2 regions of the Streptomyces sp. NPDC043738 genome follow, and region 2 is predicted to be linked to the other one. Evidence: predicted binding sites of a transcription regulator. Region 2 holds the regulator's gene; the other holds the start of a gene.

Region 1 (14,868 bases), on a different contig from region 2:
AGCACCCGCACACCCTGTCCGCCCGGCGCCGCCGCCGCCCGTACTGGGACTTCGAACCGCAGCCCGTCTAGGAGGTACGCGGAAGGGCCCGCCCCCGAGGGGACGGGCCCTTCCACTGTGTCACCGGTGGGTCCGGCGGCCGGCGACGCCTACGCGTCGAAGACCTCCGCGACCAGCTGGGCCTGCTCTGCCTGGTGGCGCTTGGCGGAGCCGACGGCCGGCGACGAGGAGTGCGGCCGCGAGATGCGGCGCAGGCGCTCGCCGTGCGGCACGTCGGCGCCGACGGCCAGGTCGAGGTGGTCGATCAGGTTGAGACCGAGGAACGGCCAGGCACCCTGGTTCGCCGGCTCCTCCTGCGCCCACAGGTACTTCTCGGCGTTCGGGAACTTGGCGATCTCCGCCTGGAGTTCCTTGCCGGGGAGCGGGTAGAGGCGCTCGATGCGGACGATCGCGGTGTCGTTCGCACCGCGCTTGGCGCGCTCGGCCTCCAGGTCGTAGTAGACCTTGCCGGAGCAGAAGACGACCTTGCGGACGGCGCTCGCGTCCACCGCGCCGGAGGCGACCTGGGTGTCGCCGATGACGGGGCGGAAGCCGCCCGTGGTGAACTCCTCCGTCTTCGACGCCGCGGCCTTCAGACGCAGCATCGACTTCGGGGTGAAGACGACCAGCGGCTTGTGGTGCGGGTTGTGCACCTGCCAGCGCAGCAGGTGGAAGTAGTTGGAGGGGAGCGTCGGCATGGCGACGGTCATGTTGTTCTGGGCGCACAGCTGCAGGAAGCGCTCGATCCGGGCCGAGGAGTGGTCCGGGCCCTGGCCCTCGTAGCCGTGCGGGAGGAGCAGGGTGACGCCGGAGGTCTGGCCCCACTTCTGCTCCGCCGAGGAGATGAACTCGTCGACGACCGTCTGGGCGCCGTTGACGAAGTCACCGAACTGGGCCTCCCACATGACCAGCGCCTCCGGGCGGGCCAGCGAGTAGCCGTACTCGAAGCCCATCGCCGCGTACTCGCTCAGCAGCGAGTCGTAGACGTTGAAGCGGGCCTGGTCCTCGGAGAGGTAGAGCAGCGGGGTGTAGTCCTCGCCCGTCTCGCGGTCGATGAGGACCGCGTGGCGCTGGCCGAAGGTGCCGCGGCGGGAGTCCTGGCCGGCGAGCCGGACCGGGGTGCCCTCCATCAGCAGCGAGCCGACGGCGAGGGTCTCGCCCATGCCCCAGTCGATGGTGTTGTCCTCGACCTGGGCCGCGCGGCGCTGCAGCTGGGGCAGCAGACGCGGGTGGACGGTGATGTGGTCGGGGATGTTGACCTGGGACTCGGCGATCCGCTTGACGACCTCCTGGGAGATCGCGGTGTCCACGAAGACCGGGAACTCGGCCTTGGGCTGCGGCACCTCGGGGACGGCCGGGGCCGTCGTGGCGTCGCGGACCTCGGTGAAGACCTTCTCCAGCTGTCCCTGGAAGTCCTGCAGCGCCTGCTCGGCCTCTTCCAGCGTGATGTCGCCGCGACCGATGAGGGACTCGGTGTAGAGCTTGCGCACCGAGCGCTTCTTGTCGATCAGGTCGTACATCAGCGGCTGGGTGAAGGCCGGGTTGTCCGATTCGTTGTGACCGCGGCGGCGGTAGCAGATCAGGTCGATGACCACGTCCTTGTTGAACGCCTGGCGGAACTCGAAGGCCAGACGGGCGACGCGGACGACGGCCTCGGGGTCGTCGCCGTTGACGTGGAAGATCGGCGCCTCGATCATGCGGGCCACGTCGGTGGCGTACATGGACGAACGCGACGACTCCGGGGCGGCGGTGAAGCCGACCTGGTTGTTGATGACGACGTGCACCGTGCCGCCGGTGCGGTAGCCGCGCAGCTGGGACATGTTCAGCGTCTCGGCGACCACGCCCTGGCCGGCGAACGCGGCGTCGCCGTGCAGCTGGATCGGCAGGACGGTGAAGTCCGTGCCGCCCTTGTTGATGATGTCCTGCTTGGCGCGGGCGACACCCTCGACGACCGGGTCCACGGCCTCCAGGTGGGAGGGGTTGGCGGTGAGCGAGACCTTGATCTGCTCGCCGTCCAGGCCGGTGAAGGTGCCCTCGGCGCCCAGGTGGTACTTCACGTCGCCGGAGCCGTGCATCGACTTCGGGTCGAGGTTGCCCTCGAACTCGCGGAAGATCTGCGCGTAGGACTTGCCGACGATGTTGGCGAGGACGTTGAGCCGGCCGCGGTGGGCCATGCCGATGACGACCTCGTCCAGGCGCGACTCGGCCGCGGAGTCGATGACCGCGTCCAGCAGCGGGATGACGGACTCGCCGCCCTCCAGCGAGAAGCGCTTCTGGCCGACGTACTTGGTCTGCAGGAACGTCTCGAACGCCTCGGCGGAGTTCAGCCGGCGCAGGATGCGCAGCTGCTCGTCGCGCTCCGGCGACTTGTGCGAGCGCTCGACCCGGTCCTGGATCCACTGGCGCTGCTTGGGGTCCTGGATGTGCATGAACTCGATGCCGGTGGTGCGGCAGTACGAGTCGCGCAGCACGCCCAGGATGTCGCGCAGCTTCATCATGGACCGGCCGGAGAAGCCGCCGACCGCGAACTCGCGCTCCAGGTCCCACAGGGTGAGCCCGTGCTCGGTGATGTCGAGGTCGGGGTGCTTGCGCTGGTGGTACTCCAGCGGGTCGGTGTCGGCCATGACGTGGCCGCGGACCCGGTAGGAGTGGATCAGCTCGAAGACCCGGGCGGCCTTGGTGACGTCGTCGTCGTGCGAGGCGTCGATGTCCCGCAGCCAGCGGACCGGCTCGTAGGGGATCCGCAGCGACTTGAAGATGTCGTCGAAGAACTCGTTCTCGCCGAGCAGCAGCTGGCTCATGACCCGCAGGAACTCGCCGGAGGCGGCGCCCTGGATCACCCGGTGGTCGTAGGTGCTGGTCAGCGTCATGACCTTGGAGACGCCCAGCTTGTTCAGGGCGTCCTGGGAGGTGCCCTGGAACTCCGCGGGGTAGTCCATCGCGCCGACGCCCATGATCATGGACTGGCCGGGCATCAGACGGGGCACCGAGTGGACGGTGCCGATGCCGCCGGGGTTCGTCAGCGACGCGGTGACTCCGGTGAAGTCGTCCATCGTCAGCTTGTTGTCGCGGGCCCGGCGGACGATGTCCTCGTAAGCCTGCCAGAACTCGAAGAAGGAGAGCGTCTCGGCCTTCTTGATGGCGGCGACGACGAGCTGGCGCTCGCCGCTGGGCTTCACCAGGTCGATGGCCAGGCCGAGGTTGATGTGCGGCGGCTTGACCAGCGTCGGCTTGCCGTCCTTCTCCGCGAAGGAGTAGTTCATCGACGGCATGGCCTTGAGGGCCTGCACCATCGCGTACCCGATCAGGTGGGTGAAGGAGACCTTCCCGCCCCGGGCGCGCTTGAGGTGGTTGTTGATGACGATGCGGTTGTCGAACAGCAGCTTCACCGGGACGGCGCGGACGGACGTGGCCGTCGGCAGCTCCAGGGAGGCGTTCATGTTCTTCGCGACGGCGGCCGAGGGGCCGCGCAGCTGGACGTACTCGGGCCCGGCCGGGGCCTCGCCGTCGGCGGCCGGCTTGGCGGCCGGCTTCGCGGCGGGCTTGGCGGGAGCCGCCTTGGCCGGGGCCGGCTTGACGGGGGCCGGAGCGCTCGCGGCCGGCTTCGCCGGGGTGGCCGGCTGGGCCGCGGGCTTCGGCTCGGCCGCGGCGGGGGCCGGCGGCGTGACCGGGGCAGACGGCGCCGGGGCGGCCTGCGCGGGGGCGGTGCCCTCCGCGGGCTTGCTCGGCGCGGTGGCGCCGCCCGGCTTGTAGTCGGCGAAGAAGTCCCACCAGGCTCGGTCTACCGAGTTCGGGTCCTGGAGGTACTGCTGGTAGATCTCGTCGACGAGCCACTCATTGGGACCGAACGCGGCAGCAGGGCTCTTGCCCTGCCCCTCTTGGTCGGTCGAGATGCTCGAGCTGTTGGGGGACTGTAGCGACACGGCGGCAACCGCCCTCTTCCGCTTCCTAAGGTGGTGGACAGCGGGAATAAAGGCTACGCCTCTTGTGACCTTTGGTGCAGTCCGGGAGGGCCACTCGTCGCGCACGTCACATTCCCGAAGGGGTTTCGGGGCATGACTTGGCGGGAAACACACGGAGTTTGCCCGTGTGCGGGTAGGACTCACCGCCGTCGCACCCATGGGATGAGTGCTCCTACCACCGACCCTACGTCACCGAACGTCAACGCGGGCGTCAGCTGCGCGTCGACTCCCGCCCCGGAAGAGTGACCCGGATCCGGCAACCCCGTGCGGATTCGGCCACGCCGATCCGCCCGCCGTGCAGATCCACCGCCCAGCGCGCGATCGCCAGGCCCAGGCCCGTACCGCCGTCGCTGCCGGGGCCCGAGGGGGCCGGGCCGCCGCGGTTGAACCGCTCGAAGACCCGGTAGCGCTCCGACTCGGGGATGCCGGGCCCCTCGTCCTGCACCTCCAGCACCAGGCTCTCGGGACCCTCGCCGCGCCGGGCGTGCACCGTGACCCGGCCGTGGCGCGGGCTGTGCTTGATCGCGTTGTCGATGAGATTCGCCACGACCTGGTGGAGCCGCTCGGCGTCGGCGTGCGCGGTCAGCTCCGGCGGCGAGACGTCGAGATGGAGGTGTACGTCCGTTCGGGTGTGGGTGCCCGAGCCGGCCAGTGTGGAGGCTCCCCGGCTCATGTTGGCCTCCTTGAGCACCCCGGAAAGATACGGCCAGACCTCGAAGCGCCGGGCGTGCAGCGGCACCACGCCGTTGTCCAGCCGGGACAGGTCCAGCAGGTGCTCGACCAGGCGGCCCAGCCGCTCGGTCTGCTTCAGCGCCGTACGCATCGTCTCCGGATCGGGCTCGCAGACCCCGTCGACGACGTTCTCCAGGACCGCGCGCAGCGCCGCGATGGGGGTGCGCAGCTCGTGCGAGACATTGGCGACCAGCTCCTTGCGGTGGGTGTCCACCGCCTCCAGGTCGGCCGCCATCCTGTTGAAGGCGTTCGCCAGGTCGCCGAACTCGTCGCGGCGGGCCGAGCGCACCCGGCGGCTGTAGTCACCGTGCGCCATCGAACGGGTGACGTCCGTCATCTCCCCGAGCGGGGCGGTCAGGCTGTTCGCCACGAACTGGGTGAGCAGCAGCGAGGCGATGATCGAGAAGATCGTGATCACTCGCAGCTCGGTGGCCGAGTGCATCGCGACGAACACCAGCAGGGTGGTGATGATCACCGAAACGCTGACCAGCGCACCGAGCGCCGCCTTGACGGAGCGGTACGGATCCAGCGGCCGCAACGCTTCCCAGACCTGCTGCCACAGCCCGCGCAGGGGCTGCTGCCACCGCTTCATGCGGGCGGGGTCTCCAGCGCGTAGCCGACACCGTGGACCGTGCGGATGCGCTCGGCGCCGATCTTGCGGCGGAGCGCCTTGATGTGGCTGTCGACCGTACGGGTCCCGGAGGCGTCCGCCCAGTCCCACACCTCGGCCAGCAGCTGCTCACGGGAGAGCACCGCGCGCGGCGTGTTCGCCAGGCACACCAGCAGATCGAACTCGGTGGGCGTCAGATGGACGTCCGTGCCGCGCACCCGGACCCGGCGCTGGGCGTGGTCGATCTCCAGCTCGCCCAGCCGCAGGATGCCGCTGCGGGGGGTGTGGGCGGCCAGCGCGGCGCGCTCGACCCGGCGCAGCAGGACGTGCACCCGGGCGGCCAGCTCGCGCATCGAGAACGGCTTGGTCATGTAGTCGTCGGCACCGACGCCGAGGCCGACCAGCATGTCGGTCTCGTCGTCCCGGGCGGTGAGCATCATCACCGGCACCGGGCGCTGGGCCTGGACGCGGCGGCACACCTCCAGGCCGTCGAAGCCCGGCAGCATCACATCGAGGACCAGCAGATCGGGCTGCCAGGCCTCGGCGGTGTCCACGGCGGCCGGGCCGTCGGTGGCCGTCTGCACCTGGAAGCCCTCGGCGCGCAGCCGGGCCGCGATGGCATCGACGATCGTCGGGTCGTCCTCCACGACCAGTACCCGGCGCTGGGCGCCCGGCGTGGCAGCGGCGGCGCCGCCCTGCGTTGTCTGAGTCTGGTCCATCGCCCGCCCCTGCATGTCCCTGCGTGGTCGCGTACTGCTGGGCAGCAGCGTACGGGCATGGTGTGACTGTCGGCTACGCGCCCTTCCGCGCGAGGTGGACCACGTCGGGGACGCCTCGGACAACGGGGATCTCTTCCGTACGTACCTCGTGGAATCCGGCATTTCGCAGGGCCGCTTCGAAGGCCGGCGAGGGTTGCGCGGACCATACGGCGAGCACTCCGCCGGGCGAGAGCCGGTCGCGGCAGGCGGCGAGTCCGGTGGGGGAGTAGAGGCTGCCGTTGTCGTCGGTCACGGTCCAGTCCGGGCCGTTGTCGATGTCCAGGCACAGCGCGTCGTAGGTGGCCCGGGGGCCGGTCCCGCCGTGCAGGTGGGCGACGAGGTCGGTGTGCAGGACCGCGCAGCGCGGATCGGCCAGCGCGGCCGCGGAGACGGCCGACAGCGGGCCGGTGCGGTGCCAGTCGATGACCGCCTCCTCGCGCTCGACGACGGTGATCCGGCCCCACCGGGGCTGCTCGGCCGCCCTGGCCAGGGAGAAGCCGACGCCCAGGCCGCCGATCAGTACCGAAGGGCGCTCGCGGTCGGCGGGGAGCGCGTCCAGCGCGGCGTCGATCAGCAGCCGCTCGGACCGGCCGTCGGAGGTGTCCATCAGGAAGCAGCCGTTGGCGATGATCTCGTAGACCACCGGGGTCGCCGGTCCTTCCGGTCCGGTGGAAGCCCCGGCCCGCTGCCGCAGCACCACCTCGCCGTACGGGCCCTCGCGCCGGTCGATCGTGCGGGGGGCTGCTGAGGGGCCGGCCGTCGTCTGCGGCGGAGTAACGGATGCCATGGCGCCCATGGTGGCCAATCCGGGCCGCGCCGAGCAACGCGTTACGGGGCGGGTGGAGCGCCGGGAACCCTGACGCGGAGGCCGCGGCGGCAGTTGCCTTATGTGATGCATATCACCCTCACAGCTTCCTCATGGATTGAGCAGGCAGGGTGGTCCGCGACGTTGTGCACAGCAGAACGAGCACGCACCGCCCGGGGGGAGATGGGGCGTGGCTCACCGGATGAGCCATGGACGGGAGGGACCGCCAAGTGAGCTGGCTGGGAACCGCCGGAGGGACACGGGCCGACCGGGCCCCCGGCGACGCCGCGGGAGCCGTCGCCGGGCCGGCCGCCGAGCGGCTGCGCCGAGCGAGCGCCGGGCCCGCCTTCGAGCGGCTGCGCCGACGGGTGTGGCGGCTCTTGCCCACCCCCACCGCCACCCCCTTCACCTTCGGCTACGCCGTCCTGCTCGTCGCCACCTCCCTCTTCGCCGAACACGCCGACCCGCGGCTGGTATCCGAACTGCTGCGGGGCTCCAGCACGGACGTCGTCCACCTGACCAAGGCCCCCCTGCTGGTGCTGGCCGCCAGCGCCCTGTGGATAGCCGGCGGAGTGACCTCCGCCTACGCCCTCGCCTTCCTCTTCGTCCTGACGGCACTGGAGCGGCGCATCGGCGGGCTGCGCGCCGCCGCGGTCTTCTTCGGCGGCCATGCGCTGGCCACCCTCGCCACCGAGGTGCCGGTGGCCTTCTCGGTCGCCGCCGGGCAGCTGCCGGAGAGCTCCCTGCACCGCCTCGACTACGGCATCAGCTTCGGCGTGATGACCTGCACCGGAGCCCTCGCGGGCCTGCTGCCGGCCTGGGCGCGCTGGCCCCTGCTGGCCGGGACGGGCTACCTGGCACTGACCGATCTGCTCGCCTACCTGGACCCGATGACCGACTGGGGGCATCTGCTGTCCCTCGCCCTGGGCACGGCCTGCTGGCCCCTGCTGCGCCGCTGGCGCGCCGGCCGCACCGGCCCCCGGCCGCTCCTCGGCGACCTGGGGCATCCGGCGCTGCGGGGCGTACGGGGCGTGCGGACGTACTGACCCCCGGCGCGCCGGGCCCCGCGCCCATCCGGTGGGCCGGCCCGCGCCGGACCACCGGACCCGCCCCTGCGGGCGGACGAACGGGACTTTGCGGACCCGGCCTAGCCGAGCCAGACCAGCACCGCGTCCCCCTGGTCCGCCGCCGTGCGGAAGAACGGGCGCAGCGCGTCGTAGTGCTCGCGCACGTAGTCCAGGGACTCGCCGCGCTCCCACACGATCGACGGATACACCTCCGCCTCGGCGAGGTCCTCGGGGCCGACGCCGGCCGTCAGATCCGCGCCGGATATCCCCGCGAGCACTTCGGCGGCGACCCGCACCCGCTCGGCGGTGAGGTAGCGAGGCGGGCCGTAGCCCCAGTCCTCCGCCGCCGGGATGTCCCCCTCGCCGTGCACGATGTCCACCGGGAAGGCCGCCCGGCGCAGCAGGAATCCAAGGGCGTCCCAGGCCTTGTCGACGTCCAGGCAGCGCGCGGCGGCCGGCTCCGCCGGCTGTCCGGCTTCCGCTTCCATCCGCCCGATGACCAGCTTCAACGCCCACTCCGGATCGCCGAGGGCGCGGTCGAATTCGGCGGGCGTGACACGTGCGTACTGTCCGATCATGCTCATGGACCCGAGGCTAGGGGCGACCACTGACAACGCCCGGCGGCCGGCGCCGCGTTGGCGGTCCGCCGGCGGCTCGCGGCGAGCGAAACCGGCCAGCCGCGCCACCCGTCCGGGCCTGGGAGAATGGACGTCCTTTCCCGGCGCCGCCCCGTGCGGCGCACACCGGCCGCAGGAGTAACCGCACCTTGTCCCCAGACCGCGCGCCCGAGCGCAAGCAATCGAATCCGGACACTGTCGAGCTGGGCCTGCAGTCCGACTGCGGCAGCTGTTTCGGGCTGTGCTGCGTCGCGCTGCCGTTCGCGGCCTCCGCGGACTTCGCCCTCGACAAGGAGGCCGGCCGGCCCTGCCCCAACCTGCGGACCGACTTCCGCTGCGGCATCCACACCGATCTGCGCAAGCGCGGCTTCTCCGGCTGCACCGTCTTCGACTGCTTCGGCGCCGGACAGAAGGTCTCCCAGGTCACCTTCGGCGGGCGGGACTGGCGGCAGGCTCCGGGCACCGCCCGGCAGATGTTCGACGTGTTCCCCGTCATGCGGCAGCTGCACGAACTGCTCTGGTACCTGGCCGAGGCGCTCACCCTGCGGGCCGCCCGCCCCGTGCACGCCGACCTGCGGACCGCGCTGGAGAAGACCGAACGCCTCACCCGTGGCAGCGCCGAGGACCTCGCCGCGCTGGACATACCGGCCCACCGGGGCGAGGTCAACGCCCTGCTGCTGCGCACCAGCGAGCTCGTACGGGCCAAGGTCCCGGGCCGCAAGAAGGAGCGGCGGGGCGCCGACCTCATGGGAGCCCGCCTCAAGGGCGCCGACCTCCAGGGCGCCAACCTCCGCGGCGCGTACCTCATCGCCGCCGACCTCAAGGGCGCCGATCTGCGCCGGGCGGATGTGATCGGCGCCGATCTGCGCGACGCCGACCTGAGCGGTGCCGACCTCACCGGCGCCCTCTTCCTGACCCAGTCCCAGCTCAACGCGGCCCGGGGGAACGCCGCCACCAAGCTGCCCGAGAACCTGACCCGCCCCGCGCACTGGTAGCCGGACGCTCCCCGGGCACCCCGTCCCGCGCACCGGCAGGCGCCGGGCACTCCCCGCCACCCTCCCCGTCCCGATCGCTCACAGCGAACGCGTGCGGGGGAACAACTCCCCGCCTCCCTGCATTGAGTGGGTAAAGCTCAACTTGATTGCCGAAGGGGAGATCATGGCTTCGACGTCCACATCGCTCACCCTGCCCGTGCTGCCGCTCGACGACGAGGTCGTGCTCCCCGGCATGGTGGTGCCGCTGGACCTGTCCGACGCGGACGTCCGCGCCGCGGTGGAGGCCGCACAGGCCGCCGCCACCTCGGGTAACAAACCGCGGGTGCTGCTTGTGCCCCGCATCGACGGCACCTACGCGGGAATCGGCACGCTCGGGCGGATCGAGCAGGTCGGGCGGCTGTCCGACGGCGACCCCGGAGCGCTGATCCGGGGCCTGGGCCGGGTGCGGATCGGTTCCGGCACGACCGGGCCCGGCGCCGCGCTGTGGGTGGAGGGCACGACCGTCGACGAACAGGTCCCCGATCCGCTGCCCGGGGCCGTCGCCGAACTCGTCACGGAGTACAAGGCGCTGGCCACCAGCTGGCTGCGCAAGCGCGGCGCCTGGCAGGTCGTCGACCGCGTCCAGCAGATCGAGGACGTGCCGGCGCTGGCCGACAACTCCGGCTACTCGCCCTTCCTGACCACCGAGCAGAAGGTCCGGCTGCTGGAGACCACCGACCCGGTCGCCCGCCTGAAGTTCGCCACCGAGGCGCTGCGCGACCACCTCGCCGAACAGGACGTCGCCGAGTCCATCGCCAAGGACGTCCAGGAGGGTGTCGACAAGCAGCAGCGCGAGTTCCTGCTGCGGCGGCAGCTGGAGGCGGTCCGCAAGGAACTCGCCGGGCTGAACGGCGATCCGGAGGACGAGGGCGACGACTACCGCGCCCGGGTCGAGGCCGCCGATCTGCCCGCCGACGTCCGCAAGGCCGCCCTCAAGGAGGTCGACAAGCTGGAGCGGGCCAGCGACCAGAGCCCCGAGGGATCGTGGATCCGCACCTGGCTGGACACCGTCCTCGAACTGCCGTGGAACGAACGGACCGAGGACGCCTACGACATCGCCGGCGCCAAGCAGGTGCTGGACGCGGACCACTCCGGCCTGGAGGAGGTCAAGGAGCGGATCACCGAATACCTGGCCGTCAGGAAGCGGCGGGCCGAGCGCGGCCTAGGGCTGGTCGGCGGCGGGGCGAAGTCGGCCTCGCCCGGCGATTCCGGCAAGGGCGGCGGGCGCCGGGCGGGCGGCGCCGTGCTCGCGCTCGTCGGCCCGCCCGGTGTGGGCAAGACCTCGCTGGGCGAGTCCGTCGCCCGCGCCATGGGCCGCACGTTCGTCCGGGTCGCGCTCGGCGGCGTCCGCGACGAGGCGGAGATCCGCGGCCACCGCCGTACGTACGTCGGCGCGCTGCCCGGCCGGATCGTCCGCGCCATCAAGGAGGCCGGCTCGATGAACCCGGTCGTCCTCCTCGACGAGATCGACAAGGTGGGCTCCGACTTCCGGGGCGACCCGGCCGCCGCCCTCCTGGAGGTACTGGACCCGGCGCAGAACCACACCTTCCGCGACCACTACCTGGAGGTCGAACTCGACCTCAGCGACGTCGTCTTCCTGGCCACCGCCAACGTCCTCGAAGCCATCCCCGAGCCGCTGCTCGACCGGATGGAGCTGGTCCGGCTGGACGGCTACACCGAGGACGAGAAGGTCGTCATCGCCCGGGACCACCTGCTGCCGCGCCAGCTGGAGCGGGCCGGCCTGGAGCCGGACGAGGTGACGCTGGAGGACGACGCGCTGCGCAAGCTGGCGGGCGAGTACACCCGCGAGGCGGGCGTACGGAATCTGGAGCGGGCCATCGCCCGGATGCTGCGCAAGGTCGCCGCCCAGCACGAACTGGGCGAGCGGGAGCTGCCGTTCACCGTCGGCGCGGAGCAGCTGCGCCCGCTGCTGGGGCGCCCGCACCACACCCCCGAGTCCGCCCAGGACCCGGCCGAGCGGCGGACGGCCGTACCCGGTGTGGTCACCGGCCTCGCGGTCACCGGCGCCGGCGGCGACGTGCTCTACGTGGAGGCCTCGCTCGCCGATCCGGAGACCGGTGCGTCCGGGCTCCAGCTGACCGGCCAGCTCGGCGACGTGATGAAGGAGTCCGCGCACATCGCGCTGTCGTTCCTGCGCTCCCATGGCGCGGAGCTGGAACTGCCGGTCGCCGACCTCAAGGAGCGCGGAGTGCATCTGCACGTACCGGCGGGCGCCGTCCCCAAGGACGGGCCGAGCGCGGGCGTGACGATGACGACGGCGCTGGCCTCGCTGCTGTCGGGCCGGCAGGTCCGGCCGGACGTGGCGATGACCGGTGAGATCTCGCTGACCGGGCGGGTGCTGCCGATCGGCGGCGTCAAGCAGAAGCTGCTCGCGGCGCACCGGGCCGGGATCACGACGGTGATCATCCCCAAGCGGAACGAGCCGGACCTGGACGACGTCCCGGCCGAGGTCCTCGACTCCCTGGAGGTCCACCCGGTCGCGGACGTCCGTCAGGTCCTCCAGCTGGCGCTGACGCCGGCGTCCAACGGCGCCGTGCCGGAGATCCCCCTCGCGGCCTGAGCCGCGCGGGGCCAACGGGACGGACCCCTGCCGCACCGACCGTGCGGCAGGGGCCCGTTCGCGCGTCCGGCCCGGGCCTGGGCGGGGCCCTGCGCCCGCGCCGGTCCCTCGGCCGGGTGTGCTCAGCCGTTCGCCAGCGCCTGGAGCCGGTCGTAGGCGCCGTTGAAGCGGTTGTGGTCACCGACCGTCGGGCCGGTCGAGGTGTACTGCCAGATGGTGTGGAAGCCCCAGCCGGCCGGGAGTTCGCCGGCCGAGGAGCCGTAGCGCGGAATCCACAGCGGGTTGATCGCCCCGAAGGCGGACGAGTTGCCGGTGCACTGCTTCCACCAGCTGGTGGAGGTGTAGACGACCGCGTCCCGGCCGGTGCGCGCCTTGTAGGTGGCGAACCAGTCCTTCATCCAGTTGACCAGACCGGCCGCGCTCAGCCCGTAGCAGGTCGCGCCGTAGGGGTTGTACTCCATGTCGAGCGCGCCGGGCAGCGTCCTGCCGTCCCTGGACCAGCCGCCGCCGTGGTCGACGAAGTAGTTGGCCTGGGCGGCGCCGCTGGAGGTGTTGGGCGTGGCGAAGTGGTACGCGCCACGGATCATGCCCACGTTGTAGGAGCCGTTGTACTGCTGCGCGAAGTACGGGTTGGTGTAGCTGGTGGACTCCGTCGCTTTGGCATAGGCGAAGCGGACGCCGCTGTTCCAGAGCGTCGACCAGGCGACGTTGCCGTTGTGGCTGCTGACGTCCACGCCCTCGACGGACGCCGCGAGCGAGGACGCCGGCGGGGCGGTGCCGACCGCGGTGCCTTCGTGCCTGGCGATCTGCGAGCCGGCCCAGTCCTGTCCGGGGTGGGTGGGTTCAGGTGCGCGCCGCGGGGCCTGGGCGCCGGCGGCGGAGGGCAGGCCGAGGAGGAGGGCGAGGATCGCGAGAAGGGCCCCGGCCACGGTCGCGAGGGAGCGTGCGGGGCGGTGGGGGAGGCCGGATCTGAGCACGGTCATACGTGTCTCCGGAGATCTCGGTGGGTGACCTGAGGGGGGATGATCTGACGGCATGACGCAGACGCGATGACACGGAGGTGCGGTGTGCATGACGCGCGGCGGAACCCTTGTCGCCGACCGGGCCGCTTGGTATGGCCATGCCAGAAATCACGATACGCGCGTAGACCGATGGGGCAAAAGAGGGTTGCCGGGCTGCCGTTGGTCTAATCCTGCGAAATACTGGCCGAGCTGCGGCTTCGGCCGCCGAGGGCGGAAACTTTCAGATGAGGAAAGCGGGAATGGGCGCTGACGTGCACAACACCGGAGCCGGCGGTACCGCGGCGGACGGCGAGCCGACTGGTGTGGACCACGTATTTCTCGCCCTGGAAAGGGAATTGGCGGTATTCCTCCGCCGCGCCCGGGCCTCGTCCGGCGAATTGGCCCGCGAGGTGCATCCCGATCTGGAGCCCTCCGCGTACGGGCTGCTGCTCCGGCTGGCCGACGCCGGCGCGCAGCGCGCCACCGACCTCGCCGGCTTCTTCGGCGTCGGCAAGGCCACGATGAGCCGCCAGCTGCACGCGCTGGAGAAGCTGGGGCTGGTCGCCCGCGAGCCGGACCCGGCCGACGGCCGCGCCGTCCTCGTCCGCATCACCGACGAAGGCCGCGCCCGCTTCACCCGCGTCCGCAACGGGCGCCGCGCCCAGTACGCGCGCCGGCTCGCCTCGTGGGACCGCGCGGAGGTGGCCGAACTGGCGCGGCTGCTGCACCGCTTGAACACGGAGCAGGAGGGCGAGGAGGGGTAGGCGAGGGCGGGGCGGGGGCGCGGGGCCCGAGGGTAGGGAGACGGGGCCTGAGGGGGTAGGGGTGGTCGAACGCATTCCGTAGGGGATGCGAACGCCCCCTGCGGGGCCACAACGTGGTGGGGGCGAGGGGTATTCCCGTACGCCGGGGAGACGGTGGGTAGTTCCGGGACGTGGTGCGGGCGAGGGGCATGCCCGGACGGTGCACCAGGGCAGGGCATCACGGCTCACGGCGCCACTGCTCGGGACGTCGCGGTTCAGGTGCTCCAGGGCAGGGCACCACGGTTCACGGCGTAACCGCTCGGGCCGTCGCGTTCAGGACGCCCCCGCTCACGGCGCCCCTGCCCACGGCGCCCCCGCTCACGGCGCCCCCGCTCACGGCGCCCCCGCTCACGGCGCCCCCGCTCACGGCGCCCCCGCTCACGGCGCCCCCGCTCACGGCGCCCCCGCCCACGGCGCCCCCGCTCACGGCGCCGCGTAGATCACCGCCGCGTCGTCCCTGGCCTTGCCGCGTGGATGGGTCCCGCACCCCGGGTCCGCCGCCTCGGCCGCCCGGACCCGGTCGATGAGGGACTGCGGGCCCCGTTCGGCCACCAGGTCGACGCAGTCCTTCCAGGAACCCTGCTGGAAGACCTCCACCCAGCGGCCCGCGCCGTCGGTGAGCGCGGTCAGCGAGCGGACCTCGGCGCGCGGGGTGCTCCCGGTCACCGCGCGGGCGGCCACCGACGGATCGGCGGCCGCGGTGAAGAAGCCGCCCTCGGCGTTGCGCAGCGCCTCGACCGCGCGGCCGTACGCGCGGCCCGCCGCGGCCCGTTCCGCCGAGCCGCGGGGCAGCGCCCGCACGGCGGCCCGCTGGGCGCGGACCGCGGGCGGCAGTTCGTCCAGCCGCCGATCCAGCACC
Region 2 (14,868 bases):
CAGTGCGCCACGCCGACGATGCCCCAGCGGTTCATCCGGGTGTGGCCGAGGAACTCCTTGGCCACCGTGACGGTGCGCTGTGTGGGATCGTCGGTGCGGGTGCCGGCGGGTACGGGCTGGCCTAGCCGCATGAAGCGGTAGATCTGCAGGAGGGCGCGGCCGAACAGCGCGACGCCGACCGCGATTAGGACCAGCGACACGATGATCGCGGCGAGTTGCATGACGGGCTCCTCGAACCTGCGAGAGCGGAAGACTGAGAAAGCTGAGCGGTAACTACTAAGCGGTAACTTTTTAGTTCTGCGGCTGAGGTTACCCATTCTCCCGGGCGCCATGAAGCCGCCCGGCCGGTGATCTGTGTCGCGAAGGCAACCCTGTGCGGCGGCCCGGCGTCTTCGGTGGCGGCCGGGTGACCGTAAGGGCGACATAAAAGTTGAGTGGCTCAGACTCAGGTCTGTTGACAGGTTTTTCTCGGTGTTGCACTCTTGAGCCTGTTCCACTCAAGTCAGCTGGAGGAATTGAAATGGCACGTGCGGTCGGCATCGACCTGGGTACGACGAACTCCGTCGTCAGTGTTCTCGAGGGCGGTGAGCCCACCGTCATCACCAACGCCGAGGGCGCCAGGACCACGCCGTCCGTCGTCGCCTTCGCCAAGAACGGCGAGGTGCTGGTCGGCGAGGTCGCGAAGCGCCAGGCGGTCACCAACGTCGACAGGACCATCCGGTCGGTCAAGCGCCACATGGGCACCGACTGGAAGATCGGCATCGACGGCAAGGACTTCAACCCGCAGCAGATGAGCGCCTTCATCCTGCAGAAGCTCAAGCGGGATGCCGAGGCGTACCTGGGCGAGAAGGTTGTCGACGCGGTCATCACCGTTCCGGCCTACTTCAACGACTCCGAGCGCCAGGCCACCAAGGAGGCCGGTGAGATCGCGGGCCTCAACGTCCTGCGCATCGTCAACGAGCCCACCGCGGCCGCCCTGGCCTACGGCCTGGAGAAGGACGACCAGACCATTCTGGTCTTCGACCTCGGTGGCGGCACCTTCGACGTCTCGCTGCTGGAGATCGGCGACGGCGTCGTCGAGGTGAAGGCCACCAACGGTGACAACCACCTCGGTGGTGACGACTGGGACCAGCGCGTCGTCGACTACCTGGTCAAGCAGTTCACCAACGGCCACGGCGTCGACCTGGCCAAGGACAAGATGGCGCTCCAGCGTCTGCGCGAGGCCGCTGAGAAGGCGAAGATCGAGCTGTCGTCCTCGACCGAGACGACGATCAACCTTCCCTACATCACCGCCTCCGCCGAGGGCCCGCTGCACCTGGACGAGAAGCTCACCCGCTCGCAGTTCCAGCAGCTGACCGCGGACCTGCTCGACCGCTGCAAGACCCCGTTCCACAACGTCATCAAGGACGCCGGCATCCAGCTGTCCGAGATCGACCACGTGGTCCTGGTCGGTGGCTCGACCCGTATGCCGGCCGTCGCCGAGCTCGTCAAGGAGCTGACCGGCGGCAAGGACGCCAACAAGGGCGTCAACCCCGACGAGGTCGTCGCCATCGGCGCCACCCTCCAGGCCGGTGTCCTCAAGGGCGAGGTCAAGGACGTCCTGCTGCTGGACGTCACCCCGCTGTCCCTCGGCATCGAGACCAAGGGCGGCATCATGACCAAGCTCATCGAGCGGAACACCACGATCCCGACCAAGCGCTCGGAGATCTTCACCACCGCCGAGGACAACCAGCCCTCCGTGCAGATCCAGGTCTACCAGGGCGAGCGCGAGATCGCGGCGTACAACAAGAAGCTCGGGATGTTCGAGCTGACGGGCCTGCCGCCGGCCCCGCGCGGCGTCCCGCAGATCGAGGTCTCCTTCGACATCGACGCCAACGGCATCATGCACGTGACCGCGAAGGACCTGGGCACCGGCAAGGAGCAGAAGATGACCGTCACCGGCGGCTCCTCGCTGCCGAAGGACGAGGTCGACCGGATGCGCCAGGAGGCCGAGCAGTACGCGGACGAGGACCACCGCCGCCGCGAGGCCGCCGAGACCCGCAACCAGGGCGAGCAGCTGGTCTACCAGACCGAGAAGTTCCTCAAGGACAACGAGGACAAGGTCCCCGGTGAGGTCAAGACCGAGGTCGAGACCGCCGTCGCCGAGCTGAAGGAGAAGCTCAAGGGCGAGGACACCGCGGAGATCCGCACCGCCACCGAGAAGGTCGCGGCCGTCTCCCAGAAGCTCGGCCAGGCCATGTACGCCGACGCCCAGGCCGCGCAGGGCGCTGCCGGTGCCGAGGGTGCCGCTCCGGGTGCCGAGCAGGCCAAGGCCGAGGACGACGTCGTGGACGCCGAGATCGTCGACGACGAGAAGCCCAAGGACGCCAAGGGTGGTGCCGCGTGACGGAGGAGACCCCGGGTTTCGAGGAGAAGCCTGACGTCCCCTCCGACGCCGCTCCCGAAGACGCGGCGCAGGAGGCCGAGTCCGCCGACAAGGCGGGCTCGGCCCCGGCCGGGGATGTACAGGACGTAGCGCTCCAGGCGCAGCTGGACCAGGTGCGTACCGCGCTCAACGAGCGCACCGCGGACCTCCAGCGGCTCCAGGCGGAGTACCAGAACTACCGCCGTCGGGTGGAGCGGGACCGGGTCACGGTCAAGGAGATCGCCGCGGCGAACCTCCTGTCCGAGCTCCTGCCCGTGCTCGACGACGTCGGCCGCGCCCGCGAGCACGGTGAACTGGTCGGCGGCTTCAAGTCGGTGGCCGAATCGCTGGAGACCGTGGTCGCCAAGCTCGGTCTGCAGCAGTTCGGCAAGGAGGGCGAGCCCTTCGACCCGACGATCCACGAGGCGCTGATGCACTCGTACGCGCCGGATGTCACCGAGACGACGTGCGTTGCGATCCTGCAGCCCGGGTATCGCATCGGTGAGCGAACGATCCGCCCCGCGCGGGTCGCCGTCGCCGAGCCGCAGCCGGGCGCGCAGAGCACCAAGTCCGGATCCGAGGACGAGGCCAAGGCCTCGGACGAGGAGAGCGGTGGCCCGGACGAGGGCTGACGTGAGGACCAACGAGAAAATCGCAGGAAAGGAGGGACGTCGGGGATGAGCACCAAGGACTTCGTCGAGAAGGACTACTACAAGGTCCTCGGCGTCCCCAAGGACGCCACCGAAGCGGAGATCAAGAAGGCGTACCGCAAGCTGGCCCGGGAGAACCACCCGGACGCCAACAAGGGCGACGCCAAGGCCGAGGAGCGCTTCAAGGAGATCTCCGAGGCCAACGACGTCCTGGGCGACGCCAAGCGCCGCAAGGAGTACGACGACGCCCGGGCGCTGTTCGGCAACGGCGGCTTCCGGCCCGGCCCCGGCGGGGGCGGCGGCAGCTTCAACTTCGACCTGGGCGACCTCTTCGGGGGCTCGGGCGGAGCCGGCGGGGCCGGGGGCTTCGGTGGCGGGCTCGGGGACGTCTTCGGCGGCCTGTTCAACCGCGGCGGCGCGGGTGCGCGTACCCAGCCGCGGCGCGGCCAGGACATCGAGTCCGAGGTGACGCTCAGCTTCACCGAGGCGGTCGACGGGGCCACGGTCCCGCTGCGGATGTCCAGCCAGGCGCCCTGCAAGGCGTGTTCGGGAACCGGCGACAAAAACGGTACTCCTCGGGTCTGCCCGACCTGTGTCGGCACCGGCCAGGTCAGCCGGGGCGCGGGCGGCGGCTTCTCGCTGACCGACCCGTGCGCCGACTGCAAGGGCCGGGGCCTGATCGCCCAGGACCCCTGCGAGGTCTGCAAGGGCAGCGGACGCGCGACGAGCGCCCGCACGATGCAGGTCCGCATCCCCGCGGGCGTCTCCGACGGGCAGCGCATCCGGCTGCGCGGCAAGGGCGCCCCGGGCGAGCAGGGCGGCCCGGCCGGCGACCTGTATGTCGTCGTGCACGTCGGCGCCCACCCGGTCTTCGGACGCAAGGGCGACAACCTCACCGTCACGGTGCCGGTGACCTTCCCGGAGGCCGCGCTCGGCGGCGAGGTGAAGGTGCCGACGCTGGGTGGTCCGCCGGTCACGCTGAAGCTGCCGGCCGGCACCCCCAACGGACGCACGATGCGGGCCCGCGGCAAGGGCGCGGCCCGTAAGGACGGCACTCGCGGTGATCTGCTGGTCACCATAGAGGTGCTCGTCCCCGAGGACCTCGGCGACAAGGCGAAGGAAGCGCTGGAGTCCTATCGCGAGGCGACCGCGGGCCACGACCCGCGGGCGGAGCTGTTCCAGGCCGCGAAGGGAGACTGAGATGGACAGCCGGGGCGGGCAGCGTCGTAATCCGTATGAACTGACCGATGAGTCGCCGGTGTACGTCATCTCCGTCGCGGCTCAGCTCTCCGGCCTGCATCCGCAGACCCTGCGGCAGTACGACCGGCTGGGTCTGGTCTCGCCGGACCGGACGGCCGGGCGGGGCCGCCGCTATTCGGCCCGGGACATCGAACTGCTCCGTACGGTGCAGCAGTTGTCCCAGGACGAGGGCATCAACCTCGCCGGCATCAAGCGCATCATCGAGCTGGAGAACCAGGTCGCGGCCCTGCAGCAGCGGGTCGCGGAGCTGCAGGGCGCCCTGGAGGGCGCGGCCAGCGCGATGCGGCAGCGGGAGGCGGCGGTGCACGCCTCCTACCGGCGTGACCTGGTGCCGTATCAGGACGTCCAGCAGACCAGCGCGCTGGTGGTGTGGCGGCCCAAGCGGTCCGAGTAGCGGACGGCGGGGCGCGCCGCGCGTGCACGTGGCGAAAAGGGCCGGGTGATCCCGGCCCTTTTTGTCATCTCCGTGAGTGTGCTTCCCCGTGCGCCGGGCCGGTCAGCAGCCGTTGTACCCGGCCGTCGGCATCGACAGCCGCCGGTGCACCTGCGACTTCATCGCCAGCGTGTAGACCGGCTCGTCGAGGTCGGCGGTCTCCAGCCGTACGCCGGCCGCCGCGCACCGTGCGGAGAACTCGTCGGCGCCGTCGATGGCGTTCTCCAGCGCCCGGCGGTTGGGCGTGACGAACACATCGACCAGGCCCTCCTCGACGTCCCGCCACAGCGCGCGGTGGTCGGCGCGCAGCTGATGCAGGCTGAGCTGGCAGGTCAGGTGGTAGTCACGGGCCGCCGCCCACTGTTGGCACATGTCGTGCTGGCTGCGGTCGTCGACCAGGAACGGATCCTCGTCCAGTTCGGACAGCGGCATAAGGCAGGCGATCGCCGTGACTCGGACCGAGTTCATCGTGCCCTCCGGGGCGTGGCGACTGTGGGGGCGACGATACCCCCGAGGGCGGCCCGTGGTGGAGGGGCTGTGCCGGGCGGCGAGGCGTAACCGCAGGCGTGGCAGATCTTCCAGCCGTCCTGGTTCACGGCGAGTTGGCCACCGCAGCGCGGGCAGAGCTCGGCGTGCGGTCTCGGTGGGGCGGGGTGCGGTGGGCGCGGAACGGTCGTCACGATGCTCAATGCCGACGCCATGCGGCCTCCAGCTGCCGTCTCATGCACGGGACAGGTCCGATCCCGCCCGTTCATTGCGCGGAGCTGTTCGGTTTCCTGTCGTACCTGAGTACCAGTTGGGCAGTTGTCGCCTGCTGTGGAGGGTGTGTTTTCGGCCAGGGCCGGCCCGGGGTGCGGATACGGGCTCTCAGGCCCGTCCCATCGCCCGGGTCACCGCGATCTCGATCATGACTCGATCGGGGTTCGGCGACGGAGTCCGCCCGTACCGTTCGGCGTACCTGCGCACCGCGTCGGCCACCGTCTCGGCGTCCGTACGCACCCGCGCGACGCCCTCCAGGGTCGCCCAGCGCCCCTTGTCGACCTGGCACACGGCGACGGTCGCGCCGTCCGCTCCGGCGGCGAGGATGTTCTTGACCTTGGTGCTGTCCTTGCGGGTGATGACCCGCGCGATCCGCTGCCCGGCGTCGTAGGTGACGCCCACGGGGACGACGTGCGGCGTCCCGTCCGTACGCAGCGTGGTGAGCGTCGGCATCAGGTACTCGCCCCAGAAGGCGAGGTACTCGGGGGTGAGGGCGGAGAGGTCGTGGGCCATGGGGGCAAGGGTAGGCCCGGCCCGGTCAGAGGAAGTCGGTGGTGTCCAGGTCGAAGGAGAAGGGGGCGGGGAGGGGGAGGGGTTTGCCGAAGGGAGCGGTGAGGTTGCCTGCGTAGTCCTCGCCGGAAGGCTCACTGAAGAGCGTGACCGAGGACTTGTCGCGGTCGACAAGGAGGTAGAGCGGGATGCCGGCGCGGGCGTAAGCGTGGCGCTTGGCGATGCTGTCCTTCTGGGGTTTGCTCGACGTCACCTCGACGACCATGGCGACGCCGGCGCTCGGCATCCAAGGAGGGGCGCCGCGGAAGAGACGCAGTGCGCGTGGGGCGATGGTGGCATCGGGGATCACGTGGTCCGCGGGCTGGCCCTCTGCGCCGCGCAGGACGAGTCCCTTGTAGCCGGAGGAGTCCATGGTGGTTGCCGACTCCCGTCGGACCTGCCCATCGATGGTGCTGAGGTAGTCCTCGTGATCTCCGTCAGTCGGTGGCGTCACAACAATGTCCCCCTCGATCAGCTCGACCCGGAAACCCTTTGGGGTCTTCAGGGCGAGGAAGTAATCCAGGAGGGTCTCTTCGTCGGTCGCCAAGGGCTCGTGTGCCATAGCCGTCATGCTGCACCTCCTTGTGGTCGAAGGCCAGCGTTGCCCAGTGGGGCTAGTGACAGAGGCATATTCGAGTCCGTTCCCTCGCACGAGTGAGCCATGAGTGAGCCTTGAGTGGAATAGACTCAACTTATTGCACGTTGGTGCCTGCAAGCAGAAGCATCGGAACAGCACACACAGGGAGGACACCGGGCCGTGGACGCCGAGCTGACCAACAAGAGCCGGGAGGCGCTGAGCGCCGCCAATGACCGGGCGATCACCGCCGGGCATGCGGACATGACGTCCGCGCATCTCCTGCTGGCGCTGCTGGCCGGGCAGGACAACGAGAACATCATGGACCTGCTGGCCGCCGTCGAGGCGGACGCCGCCGTGCTGCGCAACGGCGCCGAGCGCCAGCTCGCCGCGTTGCCCAGCGTGCAGGGCTCGACGGTCGCCCCGCCGCAGCCGGACCGCGATCTGCTCACCGCGATCGCGGACGCGACCCAGCGGGCCAAGGAGCTGGGCGACGCCTATGTCTCGACCGAGCATCTGCTGATCGGGATCGCCGCCAAGGGCGGCCGTACCGGCGAGCTGCTGGAGCAGCAGGGTGCCTCCGCCAAGAAGCTGCTGGCCGCCTTCGAGGCGAGCCGCGGCGGGCAGCGGGTGACCAACCCCGACCCGGAGGGCACGTACAAGGCGCTGGAGAAGTTCGGCACGGACTTCACCGCGGCCGCCCGCGAGGGCAAGCTCGACCCGGTCATCGGCCGGGACCACGAGATCCGCCGGGTGGTGCAGGTGCTGTCCCGCCGGACGAAGAACAACCCGGTGCTGATCGGCGAGCCGGGCGTCGGCAAGACCGCCGTCGTCGAGGGCCTGGCCCAGCGGATCGTCAAGGGCGATGTGCCCGAGTCGCTGCGCAACAAGCGGCTGGTCGCGCTCGACCTGGGGGCGATGGTCGCGGGCGCGAAGTACCGCGGTGAGTTCGAGGAGCGGCTGAAGACCGTCCTGGCGGAGATCAAGTCCAGCGAGGGCCAGATCATCACCTTCATCGACGAGCTGCACACGGTCGTCGGCGCGGGCGCCGGCGGCGACTCGTCCATGGACGCCGGCAACATGCTCAAGCCGATGCTGGCCCGCGGCGAGCTGCGGATGGTCGGTGCCACGACGCTCGACGAGTACCGCGAGCGGATCGAGAAGGACCCGGCGCTGGAGCGGCGCTTCCAGCAGGTGCTGGTCGCCGAGCCGACCGTCGAGGACACGGTGGCCATCCTGCGCGGTCTCAAGGGCCGCTACGAGGCGCACCACAAGGTGCAGATCGCCGACTCCGCGCTGGTCGCCGCCGCCACCCTCTCCGACCGCTACATCACCTCCCGCTTCCTGCCCGACAAGGCCATCGACCTCGTCGACGAGGCGGCCTCGCGGCTCCGTATGGAGATCGACTCCTCGCCCGTGGAGATCGACGAGCTGCAGCGCGCCGTCGACCGCCTGAAGATGGAGGAGCTGGCGCTCAAGAACGAGACCGACGCCGGTTCCGTCCAGCGGCTGGAGAAGCTGCGCAAGGACCTCGCCGACAAGGAAGAGGAGCTGCGCGGCCTGACCGCCCGCTGGGAGAAGGAGAAGCAGGGCCTCAACCGGGTCGGTGAGCTGAAGGAGAAGCTCGACGACCTGCGCGGACAGTCCGAGCGCGCCCAGCGCGACGGCGACTTCGACACCGCCTCCAAGCTGCTCTACGGCGAGATCCCGGCCGTCGAGCAGGAGCTGGAGGCGGCGGCCGCCGCCGAGGCCGAGCAGGAGGCGTCCAAGGAGTCCATGGTCAAGGAGGAGGTCGGTCCGGACGACATCGCCGATGTGGTGGGCTCCTGGACCGGCATCCCGGCGGGCCGGCTGCTGGAGGGCGAGACCCAGAAGCTGCTGCGCATGGAGGACGAGCTCGGCAAGCGGCTGATCGGCCAGGCCGAGGCCGTACGGGCGGTCTCCGACGCGGTGCGGCGCACCCGCGCCGGGATCGCCGACCCGGACCGCCCCACCGGCTCGTTCCTCTTCCTCGGGCCGACCGGCGTCGGCAAGACCGAGCTGGCCAAGGCGCTCGCGGACTTCCTCTTCGACGACGAGCGGGCGATGGTCCGGATCGACATGTCGGAGTACGGCGAGAAGCACTCCGTCGCCCGACTGGTGGGCGCGCCGCCCGGTTACGTCGGCTACGAGGAGGGCGGTCAGCTCACCGAGGCCGTACGCCGCCGCCCGTACTCCGTCGTCCTCCTGGACGAGGTGGAGAAGGCCCACCACGAGGTCTTCGACGTCCTGCTCCAGGTGCTCGACGACGGACGGCTCACGGACGGCCAGGGCCGCACGGTCGACTTCCGCAACACCATCCTGATCCTGACCTCCAATCTCGGCTCCGCCTTCCTGATGGACCCGCTGCTGAAGGAGGACGAGAAGCGGGAGAAGGTGCTGGAGACGGTCCGGGCCTCGTTCCGGCCCGAGTTCCTCAACCGGCTCGACGACGTGGTGGTCTTCCACCCGCTCGGCACGGACCAGCTGCAGCGGATCGCCCGGCTCCAGCTCGACCACCTCCAGCGCCGCCTGGGCGAGCGCCGGCTGACGCTGGACGTCACCGACAGCGCCCTGACCTGGCTCGCCTGGCTCGGCCAGGAGCCGGTCGACGGCGCCCCCGCCCCCGACATGTCCTACGGCGCGCGCCCCCTGCGCCGCCTGGTCCAGACGGCCATCGGCGACCAGCTCGCGCGCGCCATCCTGGCGGGTGACGTGCTGGACGGGGACACCGTGCGGGTGGATGTCGACGGCGATCGGCTGTCGGTGCTGCCGGTGCGGGAAGGTGCGGCCTGAGCTGCGAGGACGGCTCCCCGGGCCGGTCCGGCGGACCGGCCCGGGTGCCTGATCGTGCCGCCTGGTCGTCGCCTTGACCGACACCTTGCCCGCACCGGCCCCTCCGGGCTTGCCAGGACGGGGCGGATGTGGGGGAGGATGGCAAGGACCATACGAAGGGAATTCCACGGTGAGCATCGACCCGTCCTCGATTCCGAATTTCGGGGGCCAGCCCGAACCCGAGCCGTCGGGGCCTGAGGGTCCCGTCGTGCCAGACCAGGACCTGGTCAAGCAGCTCCTCGACCAGATGGAGCTGAAGTACGTAGTCGACGAGGAGGGTGACCTCGCCGCCCCGTGGGAGCAGTTCCGCACGTACTTCATGTTCCGGGGCGAGGAGGAGCAGCAGATCTTCTCCGTCCGTACGTTCTACGACCGTGCCCACGGCATCGACGAGAAGTCGAAGCTGCTGGAGGCGATCGACGACTGGAACCGCCGGACGCTGTGGCCCAAGGCCTACACCCACACCCATGACGACGGCACGGTCCGTCTGATCGGTGAGGCATCGATGCTGATCGGCACCGGCGTCTCGCTCGAACACTTCGTGTCGAGCACGGTCAGCTGGGTCCGCGCCTCGATCGAATTCGACAAGTGGATCGTCGAGCAGCTCGGCCTGGAGGCCGAGATCGAAGGCGACTCCGACGACAAGCCGGGCGACGACGAGGCCTGAGCCCCGTCCGTCCCACACCCACCCGGCTGCGAAGGCCCCGGAGCTGTCGGCTCCGGGGCCTTCGTCTGTGCGCGGGGGACGGAGAGGAGCGTCGACGCGCCCTTCAGAGCCGCTTCAGCCGTCCCGCCGCCTCCTGCAGCAGATCGACGCTCTTGCAGAAGGCGAAGCGGACGTACGGTGCGCCCCGGTCCTTGTGGTCGTAGAAGACGGCGTTGGGGATGGCGACGACGCCGGCGCGTTCGGGCAGGGCGCGGCAGAAGGCGAAGCCGTCCTTTTCGCCGAGGGGGCGGATGTCGGTGGTGATGAAGTACGTGCCCGAGGGGCGGAAGACCTGGAAGCCGGCGTCGGCGAGGCCGGTCGCCAGGATGTCGCGCTTGGCGCGCAGATCGTCGCGCAGGCCGGTGTAGTAGCCGTCGGGCAGGGCGAGGGCCTCGGCCACGGCGTACTGGAAGGGGCCGGCGGAGACGAAGGTGAGGAACTGCTTGGCGGAGCGGACCGCGCTCACCAGCTCGGGCGCCGCCGTGACCCAGCCGACCTTCCAGCCGGTGAAGGAGAAGGTCTTGCCGGCGGAGCCGATGGTGACGGTGCGGTCGCGCATCCCGGGGAAGGATGCGAGGGGCAGGTGCTCGCCCTCGAAGACGAGGTGTTCGTAGACCTCGTCGGTGATGACGAGGAGGTCGCGCTCCACCGCCAGCTCGGCGATGGCCGTCAGCTCGGCGCGGGTCAGGACCGTACCGGTGGGGTTGTGAGGGGTGTTGAGGAGGATGAGGCGGGTGTCATCGGTGACGGCGTCGCGCAGCTCGTCCAGGTCGAGGCGGTACGTCGCGGACTCCGGATCGGCGTGCAGGGTCACCGGGACGCGCCGGCCGCCGGCCATCGAGATGCAGGCGGCGTAGGAGTCGTAGTACGGCTCCAGCGCGATGACCTCGTCGCCCGGCTCCAGCAGGGCGAGCAGCGAGGCCGCGATGGCCTCGGTCGCGCCGGCGGTGACCAGGACCTCGGTGTCGGGGTCGTAGGCCAGACCGAGGTGGCCGTAGAAGCGCTCCTGGTGGGCGGCGACGGCGGTGCGCAGTTCGGGGACGCCGGGGCCGGGCGGGTACTGGTTGCCGCGGCCGTCGCGCAGGGCACGGACCGCTGCCTCTCTGACCTCCTCCGGACCGTCGGCGTCGGGGAACCCCTGGCCGAGGTTGATGGAGCCGGTCCGTAGGGCGAGTGCTGACATTTCGGCGAAGATCGTGGTGCCGAATTCGGCGAGGCGGCGATTGAGCAGCGGTCGGTCCATGCGCGCCATCCTCCGCCGAACCTCTGGACTTCCTCAACTGTGCTTTGAGACTCCCGGGCTCGGGCATCAGCCCCGCGTACAGGACAGTGACGGCCGTCGACGCGGACGGCCGGCGGCGCGGACGGTGCCGCGAGCGGCGCACGGGGCGCCGGACGGAGCGATGCGCCCCCACTGCCTAAAGGGCGTGGGAGGTGCCCCCACTCTTCGGGGGACGAGAGGGAGTGTGAGGCAGATGGGAATCGTGGTCTTCCTGGTGATCTGCGCGGTGGTGCTCGGGCTGGTGGCCCTGGCCTCGCGGAGCGGCACCGGCGGGCGGGGCGGGAGCGGCTACCGCAAGTCGAGCAGTAGCAGTAGCAGCAGCGGCAGCTGGTGGGCCGCCGGCGGAGCGGGTTCGAGCGGCGGCCACCACGGGGGCGGACACCACGGTGGCCACTCGTGCGGCGGCGGCTCCTCCTGTGGCGGTGGCTCCTCCTCCTGCGGCGGTGGCGGTGGCGGTGGCGGTGGCGGCTGCGGCGGTGGCGGCGGCGGGGGCTGCTGAGTCGCCCGCGGCAGCACCTCCGCGCGGCGCCGGTCGGACCGGCCGAAGGGCTCGTTCAGCTGCACACATGCGGGTGGCTCTTGCCCCTTCGCATATGCGCCCGGCGGGTGTTGAAGAAGAGGCCAACACCCGCCGGTCGTAAGGATGTTGAACAGTTGAACTGCATGGCCCTCTAGGGGATGGAAACCCGGCGAAGATGGGTAAAAAGGCTGTGGGCGACCGGGCTTTCATGATTCCCTCTTCATAGAGAATCCCCCACGTTCTCCGATCCCACGTGGGCACGAGCCGGCGGGCAGACGTGCATCCCTGATCCTTCTCGGGCGGGCCGGCCCACCATTCCACTGCGTGCTTGCGGAGCCGACCCATGCTCACCACTTTGACGACGGCGTACACCGATACCCGTGCATCCGACCTGGCCTGGGCGCTGGGCAGGGAACCCCTGCCGGCCCTCGCCGTTCTCGACCTCCAACTCCACGGCGCCCAGGTGCAGTTGAGACTGCTGGGCGCCTCTCACCAGGTGCTTCTGGAGGAGGAGCACGGCACCTGTTCCGAGACGGTCGCCTGTATGCCGGGCAGCAGCACCCCGCTGCCGCTCGGTGTGGCGAAGCGCCTGGGGGACTGGGAGTACGAATTCGCCGCGCATGTGGAGACGCTCTCGCGCGGCTCGTTCGCGGGCCGCGCGCAGGAACTGCTCGCGCTGGTCGCCGAGCATCCGCACGGTCTGGCCGGTACGTTCCCCGGCTCGCCGCACGCCTTCACCGCGATGCTGGCGCAGTGTCAGCAGGGGCAGGTGCGCTGGCGGACCTGGCACGCGTATCCGCAGGAGGGCCGACTGGTGGCCACCCGTACCCGCGTGGGCGTACGCGCGGCGGTCGCGGCGGTCTAACGGGGCACCGGCGGAAGTGACCAGACGGGTCGGCGTCGCCGGCGGTCGCAGGGGAGCCGGGGGCGAAGGGTGTGGCGGCCGTCGGGAGTGCGCGCCCGGGGCCCTGAGGTGCGTTGGGGCGCGTGCAGCGTTGTGTGCGCCGGGCGCGCGGCGCGGGAGCCTTGAGCTGCCCCACGCATCGACATCGCCCCAACTGACGCGTGTAGCCCGCAGAGTGCACTCGTGTGGGTGACCTAGGGGCGTCGAATCGTCACGTAGCGTTCATTTCATGATCGACCCGCCAGAGTCCGCTTTTACCGGCGCCCTCGGGCCGCCGGAGGCCATGACACCGGCGCGACTTCCCGTGCCGGCCGGGCTCGGCAGGCTGCTGGTCCTCGCCGTGGTCTTCGTCTGCGCCGCCTGCGGCCTGGTCTACGAACTCGAACTGGTCGCCCTGGCGACGTACTTGGTCGGCGACTCGGTCACCCAGGCCTCGGTCGTCCTGTCCGTCATGGTCTTCGCGATGGGCGTCGGCGCGCTGCTCGCCAAGCGGATGCGCTGCCGGGCGGCGATCGGCTTCGGCGCGGTCGAGGCCGGCCTCGCGCTGGTCGGCGGCTGCTCCGCGATGGCGCTCTACGCCTGCTTCGCGTGGTACGGCCAGTCCCGCTCCGTACTCGTCGGCTTCTCCCTGGCCATCGGCGTGCTGATCGGCGCCGAGGTGCCGCTGCTGATGACGCTGATCCAGCGGGTCCGCCGGCAGGACGCGGGCGGCGCGGTCGCCGACCTGTTCGCCGCGGACTACGTCGGTGCGCTCGTCGGCGGACTGGCCTTTCCCTTTCTGCTCCTGCCGAGCCTGGGCCAGCTGACCGGCGCGCTGGTCACCGGCGCGGTCAACGCGGCGGCCGGTGGCGTGCTGGTGCTGTGGCTGTTCCGCCGCGATCTGACCGCCCGCGCCCGCTGGGTGGTGTTCGGCATCAACGTCCTGGTGCTCGCGCTGCTGGCCGCGGGGGTGTTGCTGGCCACGCCGTTCGAACGCGCCGCCCGCCGGGCGGTGTACGGCTCGTCGGCGCGGGTGGCGGTGCAGACCGGAGTCCAGGAAGTGGTGATGACCGGTGGCACGGGGCCCGTCGTCGGTGCGGGGCGGGGGAGGAAAGGTTCCGGCCAGCCGCTGGAGCTGTATCTGGACGGGCGGTTGCGGGTCAGCGCGGACACCGAGTTCCGCTACCACGAAGCGCTGGTGCATCCGGCGCTGGCGGGGGGACCGCACGCCCGGGTGCTGGTCCTGGGCGGTGGCGACGGCCTGGCGGTGCGCGAGATCCTCCGCCATGGCGGGGTCCGCTCGGTGACCGTCGTCGAACTCGACCCCGGCGTCGTGCGGTTGGCGCGCACGGACCCCGGACTCTCGCGCCTCAACCAGCACTCGCTGGACGATCCGCGGGTGCGTGTGGTCACCGCCGACGCCTTCGAGTGGCTGCGGCGGCACGGTGCGCACGGCCGGCCCCCGGAGCCGTACGACGTCATCGTCTCCGATCTCCCCGACCCCGGGATCACCGCCAGCACCAAGCTCTACTCCCAGGAGTTCTACGGCCTGGCGGCGCGGGTGCTGGCCCGCGACGGGCGGCTGGTGGTGCACGCCGGGCCACCGGTCACGCGGCCGCGGTCGTACTGGACGGTGGAGACGACGATGCGGTCGGTGGGCCTGGCGACGGTCCCGTACCGCCTGTCGGGCCGCCCCGCGGATTTCTCCGGCGGCCCGGACCGACTGGGGGGACCGGCCCGGTCGGCGGCCGTGGAGGCGCCCGCCACCGCCCCGTCGCCCGGCGGGCCGCAGTACTGGGGCTTCGTACTGGCCGCCCGGCGCACCCCGCGGTTCGTGCGCGCGTCCGATGCGCCGCATCTGGGGGGTCTCACCGTCGACGAGCTGCTGGCCGGCCGGAGCGGGGCGACCCGGGCCAGGCTGTCCGGACTGCCGGCGTCGACGCTGATGCACCCGCGGTATCTGGACTGATGCGACGGGCCACCGTGCGCGCGGGC

What was found. Region 2 encodes HspR, which represses chaperone genes until heat shock. Its sites were predicted from a motif close to TTGAGNNNNNNNNNCTCAA; they were not measured.
Region 1: the regulator HspR is predicted to act here: its motif matches at 9,708-9,726, upstream of lon (endopeptidase La).

Annotation. Positions count from the first base shown of each region.
Region 1 covers NZ_JBWKCJ010000035.1:49,754-64,621, reverse strand. The annotation lists gene fxsT (FxSxx-COOH system tetratricopeptide repeat protein) at 1-71, shown strand, start outside; gene AC0680_RS32800 (multifunctional oxoglutarate decarboxylase/oxoglutarate dehydrogenase thiamine pyrophosphate-binding subunit/dihydrolipoyllysine-residue succinyltransferase subunit) at 150-3,962, opposite strand; gene AC0680_RS32795 (sensor histidine kinase) at 4,213-5,325, opposite strand; gene AC0680_RS32790 (response regulator transcription factor) at 5,322-6,062, opposite strand; gene AC0680_RS32785 (spermidine synthase family protein) at 6,136-6,888, opposite strand; gene AC0680_RS32780 (rhomboid-like protein) at 7,137-7,952, shown strand; gene AC0680_RS32775 (YfbM family protein) at 8,054-8,557, opposite strand; gene AC0680_RS32770 (pentapeptide repeat-containing protein) at 8,740-9,585, shown strand; gene lon (endopeptidase La) at 9,749-12,205, shown strand; gene AC0680_RS32760 (lysozyme) at 12,328-13,188, opposite strand; gene AC0680_RS32755 (MarR family winged helix-turn-helix transcriptional regulator) at 13,467-13,970, shown strand; gene AC0680_RS32750 (hypothetical protein) at 14,433-14,868, opposite strand, start outside.
Region 2 covers NZ_JBWKCJ010000002.1:382,959-397,826, forward strand. The annotation lists gene AC0680_RS04855 ((Fe-S)-binding protein) at 1-221, opposite strand, end outside; gene dnaK (molecular chaperone DnaK) at 521-2,386, shown strand; gene grpE (nucleotide exchange factor GrpE) at 2,383-3,036, shown strand; gene dnaJ (molecular chaperone DnaJ) at 3,082-4,254, shown strand; gene AC0680_RS04875 (heat shock protein transcriptional repressor HspR) at 4,256-4,708, shown strand; gene AC0680_RS04880 (hypothetical protein) at 4,811-5,215, opposite strand; gene AC0680_RS04885 (pyridoxamine 5'-phosphate oxidase family protein) at 5,615-6,019, opposite strand; gene AC0680_RS04890 (Uma2 family endonuclease) at 6,045-6,626, opposite strand; gene clpB (ATP-dependent chaperone ClpB) at 6,813-9,443, shown strand; gene AC0680_RS04900 (YbjN domain-containing protein) at 9,613-10,149, shown strand; gene AC0680_RS04905 (pyridoxal phosphate-dependent aminotransferase) at 10,253-11,431, opposite strand; gene AC0680_RS04910 (hypothetical protein) at 11,664-11,969, shown strand; gene AC0680_RS04915 (DUF2617 family protein) at 12,334-12,855, shown strand; gene AC0680_RS04920 (polyamine aminopropyltransferase) at 13,124-14,842, shown strand.